2 regions of the Veillonella sp. AF36-20BH genome follow, and region 2 is predicted to be linked to the other one. Evidence: riboswitches for the same ligand, from Rfam matches in the RefSeq annotation. Region 2 holds a riboswitch; the other holds the start of a gene.
The links. Region 2 has a riboswitch for cobalamin ahead of DW000_RS03590 (methylmalonyl-CoA mutase family protein). Riboswitches for the same ligand answer to the same signal wherever they lie in the genome.
Positions count from the first base shown of each region.

Region 1: it holds a riboswitch for cobalamin, as region 2 does, so the genes downstream of both, DW000_RS07315 (ABC transporter substrate-binding protein) here and DW000_RS03590 (methylmalonyl-CoA mutase family protein) in region 2, are expected to answer to the same signal.

Region 1 is NZ_QTLR01000006.1:12,047-16,521, forward strand. Features, by position in the region: gene DW000_RS07305 (iron ABC transporter permease) at 1-128, opposite strand, end outside; gene DW000_RS07310 (ABC transporter substrate-binding protein) at 145-1,317, opposite strand; gene DW000_RS07315 (ABC transporter substrate-binding protein) at 1,420-2,592, opposite strand; cobalamin riboswitch at 2,794-2,984, opposite strand; gene DW000_RS07320 (GNAT family N-acetyltransferase) at 3,041-3,523, opposite strand; gene DW000_RS07325 (GNAT family N-acetyltransferase) at 3,553-3,996, opposite strand; gene DW000_RS07330 (class I SAM-dependent methyltransferase) at 4,033-4,475, opposite strand, start outside.
Region 2 is NZ_QTLR01000002.1:224,822-229,296, forward strand. Features, by position in the region: gene scpA (methylmalonyl-CoA mutase) at 1-820, opposite strand, end outside; gene DW000_RS03590 (methylmalonyl-CoA mutase family protein) at 825-2,987, opposite strand; cobalamin riboswitch at 3,278-3,454, opposite strand; gene rarD (EamA family transporter RarD) at 3,615-4,475, shown strand, end outside.

The DNA of each region.
Region 1 (4,475 bases), on a different contig from region 2:
AGTGATGCAGGACCTACAATAATATCGGTAACAAAACTTACCGCACAAATGATCAGACCAATGATAATAAACATGAGCTTTTTATAGCTCTGTTTCTTATAATCGTACTGATTGTTAGTTTCTGTCACTACGAAAAACTCCTTTTTAGTTCAAATGCATAAACCAAACGCCACCGTAAGAGAATGGAAGGAATTTATCATAGAATTCCTTAAGTGTGCCTTCAGGATCTACATCCTTGAATTCCTCAGGATAGAATGTTTTAGCTAAGTATTCGAATACTGCAACGTCATATACTTCACGAGGTAAACCATGGTGAGTAGAGAATACGTTTTTAGATTGAACGGCTTTCAATTCAGGCCAGCCTTGACGTTCTGTGGTGAAAGCTTTCAATAACTCTTGAGATTTTGCTTCATTTGTATCAAAGCCTAAACGCATGGATGTAGGTTTCTTAGGCCAATAAGAACCGATGATCATGATGATATCTGGATTTCTTTCCAAAATAAATTCTGGGTTAACAGGACCTGCTTTTTGAACTACATCTTTTGTAATAAGGTCGCCACCAACTTGCGTTGCCAATGCGCCCCATGCTACGTTTCCACTATACGCAAAACCTAAACCTTCTGGACCTTCGTTACCTGTTTCAATGTAAACAGTTGGTTTTGGTTTATTAATTTTGCTAATGCGGTCCATAACTCTTGTTAAACGGTCAGTATAGAACTTGTTGATTTCTGCTGCACGCTCCTCTTTACCCAATGCTTTACCGATAGCTTCGATAGATTTTTGGTGATTTTCAAGCTTTTCCGCATGATAATCGATATAGATAGTAGGGATGCCAGCTGCATCAATTTTAGGTTTGTAATCAGCTTCATATTGATCTTTGAAATATAAAGGCATGAAAATAACATCTGGGTTTAAGGAAATTACTTTTTCCACATCAAATGTTTTATCATTTACGTTACCAATGAGAGGAATTTTTTCCAACTCTGGCACTTCAGATTTGTAGCGATCCCACATATCTGTACGCAATTTGCTTAAATAAGGGTCAATACCAACAATAGTCTTAGCCACATCTTTGCCTTGCAACGCAGCCATAGTCAAGAACGCACCACCAGAAGCACTCAATTGAACTACTACGCGTTCTGCTGGTTTTTTCAACGTAACCTTTTGACCAGTTACGTCTGTAATCTCAATTTGTTTGCCAGATTGTGCCGCATCCTTTTTCGTATCTGCTGGACCACCACAAGCTGTCATAATCATGCTCACAACTAGCAGGAGCACCGTGGCAAGATAAGCCATAAATTTCTTTTTCTTAACCATAAAAGCACCTCATATCTAAAACACAATAATTTCAAATGATAACATCAGAAAATAACTTTCAAAACCTCGGTCAATCAACCCCTATCGACACAACACAAAATCCTAGTTCATATGCATAAACCAGATACCACTATAAGAGTATGGCAAGAATTTGTCATAGAACTCTTTAAGTGTAGCTTCTGGATCAACATCCTTAAACTCTTCAGGATAGAATGTTTTTGCTAAATATTCGAATACCGCTGCATCAAATACTTCGCGAGGAAGGCCATGATGCGCGGAATAAACTTGTTTATTTTCAACGGCTTTCAAATCACTCCAACCTTGACGCTCTGTGGTGAACGCCTTCAACAACTCTTGAGATGAAGCTTCGGTTGCTTCAAAACCTAAACGCATAGAGGTTGGTTTCTTAGGCCAGTAAGAACCCATGATCATGATGATATCTGGATTTTTTTCAAGTATAAACTCTGGATTAATAGGAGACGTTTTCTTAATAACATCCTTGGTAATGACATCAGCACCAGCCATGGTAGCTAATGCCCCCCAAGAGTAATTGCTACTAAAGGAATTACCAAATTCTTCCGGACCATTCATACCAACTTCAAGGTAAACAGTTGGTTTTGGTTTGTTAATTTTACTAACACGGTCGAGAACTCTTGTCACACGATCTGTATAGAACTTGCTAATTTCTGCAGCTCGTTCTTCTTTACCTAAAGCCTTGCCGATGGCTTCGATGGATTTTTGATGACTTTCAAGTTTTTCAGCATGGTAGTCGATATAAATCGTTTGTACACCTGCTGCATCTAGTTTTGGTTTAGCATCGGATTCATATTGTTCTTTCAAGTCAACAGGAATGAAAATAACATCTGGGTTCAAGGAAATAACTTGCTCCACGTTAAATGTTTTATCCCCGATGGTACCTACTACTGGAATAGTAGCTAACTCGGGCATTTCAGCAGTAAAGTGCTTCCACATATCCGCTCTGTAATCCTGCAAAGAGGTATCCATGCCAGCAATAACCTTCGGCGTATCCTTGCCCATAAGTGCAGAAATCGTAAAGAATGGACCACCAGCACCACTCCACTGTAAGACAACTCGCTCTGCTGGCTTTTTCAGTGTTACCGTACGTCCTGTTACGTCAGTAATCTCAATAGGCTTGCTATTTTGCGCCATATCTTTCTTTGTCTCACTAGGACCTCCACATGCAGCGATGAACATACTAACAATTAGGAGAAAAACCGTAGCTAAATACGCCATAAACTTCTTTTGTTTGAACATAAGTACCTCTCTTCTCTCAACTAAAACTATCACTATAAGTGCACATAAAAAGCCCGTCTCCCCACGAAGAGGAAACGGGCTGTCATCTCAGTTAGACTAACTACCACGCCTAATAAGCTAGCATATAGTATGAGCTTTCAACTATGCATAGCTAGTATAAATCCATCTATATCAATCCCCATCCCTGTCTCTCGCAGGTCAATCGGCAATTGTTAATTAGGCAGTTCTCCTGGCTCCAGTTTAACGTTACTTTGCGCCTTCCCAAAAAACTTCAGTGACTGAGAGCATTTCACCCTCTATGCAAAGTACCTCGCTGTTACAGTGGCGTGACCGCTTTGGCTTGTACCAAATTCTCTATTAAGTCAATAGACACCTAACCCAATCATATGTGATTTTTCTCATCGTAGCATGAGGGATATACCATGTCAATAAACACATAGGGGTACTGCTATAGTCTAATCCGCATTTGATACCATTTAGCATCGCCATGATCAGACTCTGATTCACCTTCATTTACAAAGCCAAACTTGGCATAATAGGGAATCTTTTCCGCCTTACAAGTTAAAATAACGCCCTTTCTCATTTCTTCTCTTGCCAGCTCTATGAAAGCCTCAATCAGTCTGCCGCCTACGCCACGGTTCCGATACTCAGGCATTGTATTTAGACCAAATATCATCTGCCAAGCTCCGTTTGAATTATGCAAGGAAGCATCTGCAAACATCTCATCCGTTAAGATTTCATCATCAGACACAAAACCATCGATAAAACCAATAGGTGTGTCTCCATCAAAGGCAATCAAAAAATGATCTGCGTAATACTTTAACCGTTCCTTAAAAGCCTTACGAGGCGCGGCCTCTGCCGGAGGGAAACAAGTTGCTTCGATATGTGTCACTAAATCTAAATCATCGATTGTCGCTTTTCGTATTAACATATTATGTCCTTCTTTATGTACTTATATATTTATTTCTCCGTATACTTAGGCACATTGCGATACTGCATTGGTAAAGAATTCTCTTTTACCTTAAATCCATGTTTCTCGTAAAAGGTCGCATTCTTGCTGTCGCCAATCATAACATTAATGTACAAATACGACTTGTAAGCATCTTTCACCATTTCTAATAAATGGCCTGCAATACCTTGACCTTGATAATCAGGATGAACCAGCACATAATTTATGAAGCACACAAGCTCGCTATCATCCATGACTCGAATGAGCCCTACTAAACGATTACCGTCCCAAGCAGAAATCACGCGCGATGAATTCATTAGTGCCTTGTGCAATCTATCAGGATACTTGCCCACCACCCAACGAACAGATAAAAACAGTTCTGCTACCTGCTGAGGGGTAAAGTTTCTTTCTTCGGTATAGGTAATCGCCCTATCGCCCTTAACGATATTAATCATGCTACTGCCTTTTCTAATCCATTTATCAACTATATCTTAGGTGTGTGACACAACTTCCTTAGGATTCCACCAAATTATAGCAGACCGAGAGGAAATCAAACATTTATTGTCCTTAGATTTTGCTATGATTTCTTTTTTGATTTGTTCCTCTGCTGCTGGCGTTAAATCTCCATAGTACTGTTCGTATATGATCTTTCGGCACTCGATTTCGTCATCTACAGTGCGTTCACATCTGTAATCAATGACACTTACATTAGGTGATCGCCCTTGTGAAAGTAACATATTATACAGAATTTGAAACTCTTGTACATCAGATTTACTAGCTTCCCGAGGATTCTTCCAATCGGGAATGCCTGCTACGATGGCACAATAGCCTTTAGAATATTGTTCCATTTGTAAAAGCCGAGGCCACACATCAGGGAACATCCAAAGCACAAGAGATATGGTTACCAGATCAAATTGAAAATCTGGAGAGCCAT
Region 2 (4,475 bases):
TAACACCGGTACGGATATATTCAAGACCATCGGCCAACGTATACCCTAGTTCGATGTCCGCAGTAGCGCCCGCTTCTTGCATATGGTAGCCAGAAATGGAGATACTGTTGAACTTAGGCATGTACTGGGATGTGTACGCGAAGATATCGCCGATAATACGCATGGACGTAGCTGGAGGGTAAATATAGGTATTACGTACCATGAACTCTTTCAAGATATCATTTTGAATTGTACCAGCCATAACCTTTTTATCTACACCTTGTTCTTCACCAGCCAAGATGTAGAACGCCATTACTGGCAATACGGCACCGTTCATAGTCATGGATACGGACATTTGATCAAGAGGGATACCGGAGAATAGAATTTCCATGTCGAGGATGGAGTCTACCGCAACGCCCGCTTTACCAACGTCACCTACTACACGAGGATGATCGGAGTCATAACCGCGGTGAGTAGCAAGGTCAAAGGCGATAGACAAACCTTTTTGGCCCGCTGCCAAGTTACGACGATAGAACGCATTGGATTCTTCCGCTGTGGAGAAACCAGCGTACTGACGTACTGTCCAAGGACGAGTAACATACATTGTGGAATAAGGTCCACGCAAGAATGGAGGTACACCAGCCATATAGTCAAGGTGTGTCATCCCTTCATAATCCATCTCTGTATAGAGAGGTTTTAGTTGGATTTGCTCCATTGTTGTATTATATAAATCTTCAAAGCTTTTTCCTGTTTCTTTTTGAAGTTCAGCAAGCCATGCATCGCGAGATGTTGCTTTCTGAGATTCCAAGCCAAGAGAGGAGAAGTCTGGATTTTTGAACATGAGCTCACATCCCTTTCTTATCTTGTAACGTATTCAAGATTTCGTAACAATTTGCACGAACAGAAATGAAGTCGTCCACGCCAGCTTCACGGTACACAGGTTCTAAGTCCTTAGGCGGTGCCCCTGCTAAAATAACCGTTACATGCGGCATAGTTTCTTTCAATTCCTTAGCGAGTGGTGGCACCAATTCTGGATAGGTATCATCTGTAGAACAGATAACGACAACATCAGCACCACTTTCACGAGCAGCTTTCGCAGCATCAGCCGTTGTTTCATGGCCATCATTTTTGATAACTTCAAAAGCACCTACTTCGAAGAAGCCTGTGGAGAAGTCCGCACGAGGTTTATGTTGAGGGATTGGGCCCATATTAGCCAAGAATACCTTCACATTATCTTTCGTACGTTGTTTATAATTCTCGGTGCGCATGCGAAGTGCTTCAAACCGTTCAGTCCAACGATGAGCTGAAATGGATTCAATCGTTTCAGAAGCAATATCACCAGCGTCTAAAGCCTTCCGGATTTGACGTATTGTTAATTTATGTAATGCACCGAGTTCAATAAGGCCAATCAAAGCGCCTGGTTCCGTAGTACCTGCTTCTAGGGTAGCCTGTGCTTTCACAACCGCATCTGGCTCCGCACTCGCCAAGTACTCTTCGATTTGAGCAACCCGTTTTTGACGCAATGTTTCTTGATTTTCTGGTTTTGGATCAAGCAATTCTTCAGTCATGTTCGCATACATGTTGTTACCTACAGCCACATCTTTGCGGAATGCAAGGTTTTTGAAGCGTTCATCAAGAACTGCTTTAACTTGAGCTTGTGGATAGCCTTCTTTCAAAGCTGCTATGATGCCACCTTTAGACTCAATAGTTTGGAACTCAGCCCAAATTTTTTCGCATAATTCAGCTGCCAATGTTTCCACATACCAGGAACCGCCTACAGGGTCCACCGGTTGACGCAACTCGAACTCAGTTTGCAACATAACTTGGATGTTACGGGCAATACGACGAGAAAAATCGTCAGCCTTGCGAATTGGTTGGTCGAATGGGGACACTTCAAGACTGTTCAAACCGCCTACAACACCAGAGAATGCTTGTGTTGTATTACGCAACAAGTTTACATATGGGTCGTATACAGTTTTTGTGAAAGCCGATGTTCTGCCGTGTACATGAACGGCACGGTCAGCTTCTTCAGCACCGAACGCTTCCATGATGCGCGCCCAAAGTACGCGCAATGCACGCAATTTAGCAATTTCCATAAAGAAGTTTGCACCCAAGGAGAATGTAAACATCATGCTGTTAGCAATAGTATGAATATCGATGTTCCGTTGTGCTAATTGACGCACGTAGCAAACGGCTGTTGCCAATGTATACGCAACCTCTTGCACATCATTAGCGCCACCATTAGCATATACATCGCCAGATACGAGTACAGTTTTAAGCTCTGGAGCTTGTTCTTTAGCCCATACAACAGTATGTGCCATTTCATCAAAGGCTGTATCTAAAGACATATGCAATGTGCCATCTTTAGCCCAAACACCAATAGGGTCTGCACCAACGAGACCTTTCAAGTCAGAAGTCTGTTTTTTAGAGCCTTTCACCGTAGCCGCTAACATACCGAGCAAGATAGCTGCAGAAGCACCTGTTTCAATGTATAAAGGATTTTCCTTCAAATTAAAACGCTCAATCAATTGTCTACAATCATCCATAGTAGACAGAGATGTACCGCCGATACCAACAGCTGCGCCTACTTGCACATCTTGATCATGGCGTGTTGCTTCATCAAGGCGAATATTGTGAATGGTGCCACCTTTTACAATTTCGTATAAACTTGCATGGTTAGCATCCTTAGGAAAGGATTCGTCTACATATTGGGATACGCCCCAAGAGTCTTTAATATAACCACTTGCCTTTGTGCCACGTAGGAACTCACCTGCTCCAGGGTATACACCCTTTGGAATTTTTTCTCCATGCAATGCAGGCGTGTAAATTGGTTGTAACGTAATTCCCTCATAGGTTTTAGTGAACATCTTCTTATGGAAGTCGCCACCTTTTAACGCTTTTTCAACCTCGGCCTGCCATTGTTCATACGTAGGTTTCTTAAACTCATCAAAGGATACAGGTGCTAATAAATCGCGTTCAGCATCCTTTGAAGTCTTTTTGTCAGACATATATGTGCCTCCTTTTCAACTCGAAACCATACCGAGAAACAGCGCACCGTACCTGCGAATTGTTAGATATATGAATCACTCGAGTTTTATCTTATTGGACCACATCAACCTCAAAATGTGTCCATCTGTTTAATATCTATAAAACCTGATTCCTATACTCAACATCCACTCTAAGGGCAATAAAAAACGTGCCACCTAAAAGTGACACGTAAGGTTTCTTATTGAAAGGTACACTAAAAAATACTGTAGCCAGCATACCCCAATCCCCTTCCTATCGCTCGTAGGTACATAACGGTGATTATCAAATAGGCAGTTCTCCTGGCTCGGGATCGTCACCTCGCTTTCGCCTTCCCAGATTACTCCAGTGACATGTATAAAAGCAGGCTCATCCTTACAGTGGCGGGACCGCATCGGCTTATACCGATTTCTCTATTAAGTCTTGCGACACCTATTCTCTATATTCGTTGTTCTAAGTCCAATATAGTGTAACAATATGCACAAAGTCAATGAACATAACATTTAATCATAAGTACCAAAACTAAAGTTATAACTGAAAATCATATGCAATAACTAAAACGCATGATTTGAGAATTAGTGATATAATAAATACTATCACGAGGAGGCATTATGGAACATACAAGTAAAAAAGGGTTAATCACAGCCCTTAGTTGTTATATCATTTGGGGCTTACTCCCTCTATATTGGGCATTATTAAACCATGTTTCACCGTATAATATACTGGCACAGCGCATTATCTGGTCAGGTGTTTGTATGGCTATCGTTGTATTTGGTCTACATTTTAAGCAATTCAAAAAGGACTTTCAATTACTAAAAGAACAACGTTCACAACTATTCCTACTTTTAGTGGCGGCAGTCATCATCAGTGTAAACTGGTTCACCTACATTTGGGCCATCGCCAATAATCAAGTTATGAACACGAGCCTTGGTTATTACATCAATCCACTCTTTAATGTAGTATTAGGTGTCATCCTATTTAAAGAGGTTCTATCTATACCGAAAAAGCTAAGTGTCCTCATCGCTACCATCGGTATCGCCTTGCTCACCTATCAAGTGGGATCCTTACCGTTAGTATCGATGATCCTCGCCGTTTCCTTCGGTCTCTATGGAGCCGTAAAAAAGAAACTACTCATCTCTCCCTTTACGAGCATCGCCTTTGAGGCCTGGCTATTAACACCGCTAGCCTTACTATATACAACCATGGTCGATAATACCGTGTGGTCCTATTTCGGCACAGACTGGTATACAACCATGTTGCTCATAGCCTGCGGTCTAACTACATCTGTCCCATTGGTGCTATTCTCCTATGGGGCGCAACTATTGCCGCTCAATCTACTAGGCTTCTTGCAATATGTATCCCCTACCATTGCCTTGTTGCTTGCCATCTTTTACTTTGGTGAAAGCTTTGGCACACCACAGATGATTGCCTTCGGTTGTATCTGGATAGCCTTAATATTATTCTCCTTATCG